DNA from 2 places in the Luteimonas sp. MC1782 genome. Region 2 is predicted to be linked to the other one. Evidence: riboswitches for the same ligand, from Rfam matches in the RefSeq annotation. Region 2 holds a riboswitch; the other holds the start of a gene.
What was found. A riboswitch is a leader RNA that binds a small molecule or an ion and turns the genes downstream of it on or off. The one in region 2 is predicted to bind cobalamin.

Region 1 (3,400 bases), on a different contig from region 2:
TCCGGCGCCCTGCTGCTGCCGGGCCCTGCGGGTGCGCTCGAGGTGGCCGTCGACATTCCCGAAGACGACGTCGACCGGGTGCCGGCGGTGGCCGTGGTCTGCCACCCGCTGCCCACCGAGGGCGGCAGTATGCACAACAAGGTGGTGACCATGGCGGCGCGCGCCTTGCGCGAGCTGGGCGTGACCACGGTGCGCTTCAATTTCCGCGGCATCGGCCAGTCCGCCGGCGCGTTCGACCAGGGCGACGGCGAGCGCGACGACCTGCGCGCGGTGGCCGGCTGGGTCCGCGCGCAGCGCCCGGCCGACCAGCTGTGGCTGGCGGGCTTCAGCTTCGGTGCCTACGTGAGCCTCGCCGTGGCGGCCGAACTGCGGCCGGCGATGCTGGTCTCGATCGCGCCGCCAGTCGGCCGCAGCTGGAACTTCGACGCCATCACCCTGCCGACCATGCCGTGGCTGGTGGTGCAGGGCGAGGCCGACGAGATCGTCGATCCGCATGCGGTCTATGCCTGGCTGGCCAAGCGCAAGGCCAAGGCCGAGCTGGTGCGCATGCCCGACACCTCGCACTTCTTCCATCGCAAGCTGATCGACCTGCGCGGCGCGATCAAGAGTGGCGTGCGGCGCCACCTGCCGGGCGGCAATGACTGACGGCGGCGGCGGGATGTCGCCGTCGCAGGCCTACCGCGAAGGCGTGGAACGCGGCGACTGGAGCCATGACCCGGCCCAGCAGCCGGCACTCGCGGCGCTCGACCGCGTCCATGCGGCGCTGCTCGCGCGGCGGCGCGGCACCCTGCTCACGCGGCTGCTCGGCGCCGGCGAGCGCGCGCCCCGGGGCCTCTACCTCTGGGGCGGCGTGGGCCGCGGCAAGACCTTCCTGGTCGACCAGTTCTACGAGCACCTGCCGCTGCCGGTCGCCAAGCTCGACGCCGGCGCGCGGGGCGGCAACGGCAAGCGCCGCACCCACTTCCACCGCTTCATGCGCGTGGTCCACCAGCGCCTGCGCGAGCATTCCGGCGAACGCGATCCGCTGGCCACGATCGTGGCCGAATGGCGGCGCTCGCTGCGCGTGCTGGTGCTGGACGAGTTCTTCGTCAGCGACATCGGCGACGCCATGCTGCTGGCGCGCGTGCTGGAGCGGATGTTCGCCGAAGGCATCGTGCTGGTGACGACCTCCAACATCGCGCCCGCGGGGCTGTACGCCGACGGCCTGCAGCGCGCGCGCTTCCTGCCGGCGATCGCGCTGCTCGAGCAGCACTGCGACGTGCTGGAGCTGGTCAGCGACACCGACTACCGCCTGCGCGAACTGACCCGCTCACCGGTCTACCGCACGCCGCTCGACGACGGCGGCGACGCCTGGCTGGAGACGCGCTGGCACGCGCTCGGCGGCGACGATGCCCACCGCGACGGCTCGATCGAACTCGAGGGCCGCAAGATCGCCACCCGCGCGCGCTGCAAGGGCATGGTTTGGTTCGACTTCGCCGCGCTGTGCGAGGGTCCGCGCGCGGCCGCCGACTACATCGAGATCGCGCGCGAGTTCCACACCGTGCTGCTCGGCGGCATCCCGCGCATGGACGGCACGCGCGACGACGCCGCGCGCCGCTTCGTCACGCTGGTCGACGAGCTGTACGACCGCAACGTCAACCTGGTGTGCACCGCCGCGGCGGCACCGCCTGCGCTGTACGCCGGCGAGCGCCTGCGCGGTGCGTTCGAGCGCACCGCATCGCGGCTGGTGGAGATGCGCAGCGCCGAGTACCTCGCGCGCGAGCACCGCGACTAGGCCACGACATATTGTATTGACCTCCCTCATCGACCCCACTATGTTGTGCCGGTCGGTTCCCGCGGCCTGCGCCACGGGATGAAAAGGGAAGCCGGTGCGGCGCGCGTTCTTCGAACGTGTGCCAAGGCCGGCACTGCCCCGCAGCGGTAGGTGGAAACGAAGTCGCGACATGCACTGGGGCACGCGCCCCGGGAAGCAGCGGCAAGTAGGTGGCGACGGACCTCCGTCGCCGTGTCCACGAGTCCGAAGACCTGCCGACAGCCGCGCGAAGCACGCCGCGCGGTGCCGGCCGTGGAATCTCCGGGGGGAGATGGCCGGTGACGCAGCTCCGCCCATCCGCCCGCGCGGGTGCGTCGCGGCCGTTGCGACACCGACACCGGACCCTTGGCGACGCCAGGCCTCCGGCCGCCGCCCGAGGGAGCGATGGCCAGGTGCGCCACTTTGTACAAGGCGAACGCCATGACCGAACACGACCACTCCGGCGCCGCGCCCGCGGCACCGGCCGGCAGCCCCGACGGCTTCCTGCTCACCCCGCCGCCCACCGCCACCACGATGCGCGTACTCAAGCGCAACGGCACCGACGAGGCGGTGGACCTCAACAAGATCGTGCGTGCGGTCCAGCGCTGTGCCGACGGCCTGCATGCGGTCGACCCGATGCGCGTCGCCACGCGCACCATCTCCGGCCTGTACGACGGCGCCAGCACCCGCGAACTCGACGAACTGTCGATCCGCACCGCGGCCATGCTGACCGCGGAAGAGCCCGAGTACAGCCGCCTCGCCGCGCGCCTGCTGGCCGGCGTGATCGCCAAGGAGGTCGCCGGCCAGGAGATCCACGCGTTCTCGCAGTCGGTCGCACGCGGCCACGAACTCGGCCTGATCAACGCGCGCCTGCTCGGCTTCGTGCAGGCCAACGCGCGCAAGCTCAACGACGCGATCGATGCGTCGCTGGACCTGCGCTTCGACTACTTCGGCCTGCGCACTCTGTACGACCGCTACCTGCTGCGCCACCCGCACACGCGCAAGGTGGTCGAAACGCCGCAGCAGTTCTTCCTGCGCATCGCCTGCGCGCTCAGCGAGGACGTACCCGAGGCCCTTGCGCTGTACCGGCGCATGGGCCGCCTCGACTACCTGCCTTCGTCGCCCACCCTGTTCAACGCCGGCACCACCCATGAGCAGCTGTCGTCATGCTTCCTGCTCGACTCGCCGAAGGATTCCCTGGAGTCGATCTACCGCAAGTACGGCGAGATCGCGCAGCTCTCCAAGTTCAGCGGCGGCATCGGCGTGAGCTTCACCCGCGTGCGCTCGCGCGGCTCGCTGATCACCTCCACCAACGGCCACTCCAACGGCATCGTGCCGTGGCTGAAGACGCTGGATTCGTCGGTGGCCGCGGTCAACCAGGGCGGCAAGCGCAAGGGCGCGGCCTGCGTGTACCTGGAGCCGTGGCATGCCGACGTCGAGGAGTTCCTGGAACTGCGCGACAACACCGGCGACGACGCGCGGCGCACCCACAACCTCAACCTGGCGAACTGGATCCCGGACCTGTTCATGCGCCGCGTGGAGGCGGATGCCGACTGGTCACTGTTCGATCCGCGCGTGGTGCCCGACTTCACCGACCTCCATGGCGAC
Region 2 (3,400 bases):
CCCGGTCGATGTCGACGCGCGCGGTGTTGCGCGAGCGCCGCGGCAGCACGTTGCCGTGGTTGCTGCCGGCGCTGCGGTTGCGCGGGTCGATGTGGCTGAGCTCGGCGTTGAGGTCCCAGCCTGCCAGCGACATGAAGCCGGTCAGCTCGGCACCGCGGATGCGGGCCTCGTCCACGTTCACCAGTGCGAACGCGATGTCGTAGCCGATGAGCTCGTCGATGTCGGTCTGGAACGCGTTGGCGGTCCAGTTCCAGCCGGCGCCGAACTGCGCGAGCCCGAGGTTCACCGTCTGCGACTCCTCCGGCTCGAGGTCCGGGTTGCCCCAGCCGCCGGGGTAGTAGAGGTCGTTGAAGGTCGGCACCTTGAAGCCGGTGCCGGCGCTGGCGGTGAAGCGCATGCCGTTGCCGAACTTCAGGCCGTAGCCGACGCTGCCGGTAGCGTGGCCGCCGAACTGCTGGTTGTCGTCGTGGCGCAGGCTGGCTTCGTAGCTGTGCGCGCCGCTGCCGCCCTGGTACGCCAGGAACAGCCCGGCGTTGTCGCGGCTGTCGACGGTGAACCCGGTGCTGCCGGTCACCCGGTCGCGCATCCAGTCGACGCCGGCGCTGAGGAGGTGCGTTTCGGCCAGGCTGAAGTCGCCCTGCACCGACGCGGTGTCGCGGCGGGTGTCGAAGGTGCTGGCGAAGCTGCGCGTATCGGTGGCGTGGTCGAAGAAGTGGCTCTCGGCCTGGTCGTCGGCGCGGCCGATGCGCACGTTGACGTCGGTGCGCGCGTCCGGGCGCCAGCCGAGGCGGGCGCCGAACACCTGCTGGCGGTTGTCGGCCTCGTTGCCGCCGAACAGGGTGCCGTCGTATTCGTTGAAGGCGTCGGCGACCAGCGCGTGGCCTTCCAGCTCCACGGTTTCGCCGAAGCTGGTGCCGCCACGCAGGCTCAGCGACGCATTGCGGTAGCCGTCGCGGTCGGGCTCGTCGGCGTAGCAGCCCGCGCCCCAGCCGGCGGCGGTGCCGCGGCAGGAGTCGATGCCGTCGGTGCGCTGCCAGGCGCCCTGCGCCTGGAACCAGCCGCGCTCGCCGGTGTGGCCGATGCCGGCGCTGGCCTGGCGCAGGTGATGGCTGCCGATGCCGAGGCTGAGGTTGCTGCGCGTGCCCGCGCCGGCACGCCGCGTGAACACCTGGATCACCCCGCCGATGGCCTCGGAGCCGTACAGGCTCGAGCGCGGGCCGCGCACGATCTCGACGCGGTCGATCTGGTCGAGCGGCAGGTCCTGGAACGAGGCCATGCCGGCGGAGGCCGAGCCGATGCGCACGCCGTCCACCAGCACCAGCACATGGTCGGACTCGGTGCCGCGCAGGAACAGCGACGACAGCTTGCCCGGGCCACCCTGGTTGGCGAGGTTGATGCCGGCGCGGCCGCGCAGCAGCTCCTGCAGCGAGGTCGCCTGGCTGCGCTCGATGGCGGCGCGGTCGAGCACCTGCACGGGGACGTTGCTGTCCTCGGCGTTGATCGCGGTGCGGGTGGCGGTGACCACGATGGTGTCGAGGTCGGTGGACTGGAGGGCGCCGGCGGCGAAGGCCGCGGGTGACAGGGCCAGGGCAACGGCAAGGGTGAGGATCCGGTACTGCGGTTTCATGCGTGTCTCCATGCGTCGCGCACGCCCGCGCGACAGTGTCGTGGAGGTTGCGGGCAGGGAGCGGGGACGGAAGGAGACGTGACAAGACACGGCGCACTGCCGCCGCGACGCCCTCCGCGTCACAACCAGTCGTCTTTCGGGCCGGTCTCCGGGCTCGCGGGCGGAGCGATGCAGCCGCTCCAGCCCCGGCGCCTTCCCGTGCGATGCACAGTGGCGGTTTGCCGGGGTGTTCCACGCTTACCGTTGCGGGGGCAGCGCCGGAGTGCTTCGCACGCCGTGGTGGCGGGCGGAAGGTCACCGGCTTCCCGTTTCAACCGTTGGGGGAAGCCCCGCGGGTCACCAGAAAGTGCGCGCAGTCTACGGCATCGCGCCGTCGTCGTCCTGCATCAGCGTGGTGGTGACCGGGCCGGCCGGGGGGCGGTTGCGCGGCGCCGGCAGCTGGGCGATCGCTTCTTCCGCGGCGGCCACCAGCTCCAAGCGGCGCGCATCCGGCACGTCCTGCCAGTGGCAGTCGCACAGGGCGCCTTCGAGCGAGTACAGCAGGTTGAGGCTCGGCTTGAAGCCGGCGCGCTTGATGCGCATGAAGGCGTCGAGTGGCCCGGCGGCCATGAGGTCCTCGGGGGTACGCAGCCCGACCTGGCGCAGCCACGCGGCCGACTTGGGGCCGATGTTGCGCATCTTGAGCGGCGGTGGCGCGCTCATTGCTGCATGGTTTCCAGATACACGGCCGCGATCTCCTCGAGTCCCCTCTGGTCAGTAACGTCGAAGCGACCGGGAACCGGACTGTCGAGGTCGAACACGCCGACCAGGGCGCCTGCGTGGAACAACGGCACCACCAGTTCCGAGCGCGATGCGGCGTCGCAGGCGATGTGGCCGGGGAACGCCTCCACGTCGTCGACGCGCTGGGTCTGCGCGGTGCGCGCCGCCGCGCCGCACACGCCGCGGTCGAGCGGGATGCGCACGCAGGCCGGCTGCCCCTGGAACGGGCCGACCACCAGTTCGGTGCCGTCGAAGAAATAGAACCCGACCCAGTTGAGGTCCGGCAGCGCGTGGTAGACCAGCGCCGACAGGTTGGCGGCGTTGGCGATGCGGTCCGGTTCGCCGGCCAGCAGCGCGCGTGCCTGGGCGACCAGCTGCGCGTACTGCTCGGGCTTGTCGCCGCTTAGAATCTGCGAGGTGAACATGACCGCAAGTGTAGCGCGCGGGGTGCTGGTGACCGGCACCGACACCGGCGTGGGAAAGAGTGTTGCCAGCGTCGCACTGCTGCACGCGCTGCGCGCCCGCGGGCTGCGCGCGCGCGGCATGAAGCCGGTGGCTGCCGGCTGCGATGCGACGTCGCTGGGCCTGCGCAACGAGGACGCGCTGGCGCTGCAGGCGGCCAGCGATCCGCCAGCCGACTACGTCGACGTGAACCCGTGGGCACTGCCCGAGCCGACCGCGCCACAGCTGGCCGCGCGCGCGGCCGGGATCGTGGTGGCACTGCCGCCGGTCGTGGCGGCCTACGCGCGGCTGGCCGCGGAGGCCGATGCGATGGTGGTGGAGGGCGCGGGCGGCTGGCTTTCGCCGCTGGCGGACGGCATCGAACATGCCGACCTGGCGCGCGCGCTGCAGCTGCCGGTGCTGCTGGTGGTCGGCCTGCGCCTGGGCTGCCTCAGCCACGCCCGGCTCAGTGCGCGCGCGATCATCGGCGACGGCTGCGATCTGCTGGGCTGGGTGGGCAGCGCGCTGGACGACCGGTTCACGCGCCGCGACGAGTATCTCGAGCTGCTGCGC

Region 1: linked by a shared signal. The riboswitch ahead of H5368_RS09690 (ribonucleoside-diphosphate reductase subunit alpha) and the one ahead of btuB (TonB-dependent vitamin B12 receptor) in region 2 are both predicted to bind cobalamin.

Annotation. Positions count from the first base shown of each region.
Region 1 covers NZ_JACJFT010000002.1:50,017-53,416, reverse strand. The annotation lists gene H5368_RS09700 (alpha/beta fold hydrolase) at 1-645, shown strand, start outside; gene zapE (cell division protein ZapE) at 659-1,774, shown strand; cobalamin riboswitch at 1,811-2,048, shown strand; gene H5368_RS09690 (ribonucleoside-diphosphate reductase subunit alpha) at 2,234-3,400, shown strand, end outside.
Region 2 covers NZ_JACJFT010000001.1:1,701,118-1,704,517, reverse strand. The annotation lists gene btuB (TonB-dependent vitamin B12 receptor) at 1-1,627, opposite strand, end outside; cobalamin riboswitch at 1,749-1,986, opposite strand; gene H5368_RS07955 (TfoX/Sxy family protein) at 1,985-2,329, opposite strand; gene H5368_RS07950 (GAF domain-containing protein) at 2,326-2,811, opposite strand; gene bioD (dethiobiotin synthase) at 2,804-3,400, shown strand, end outside.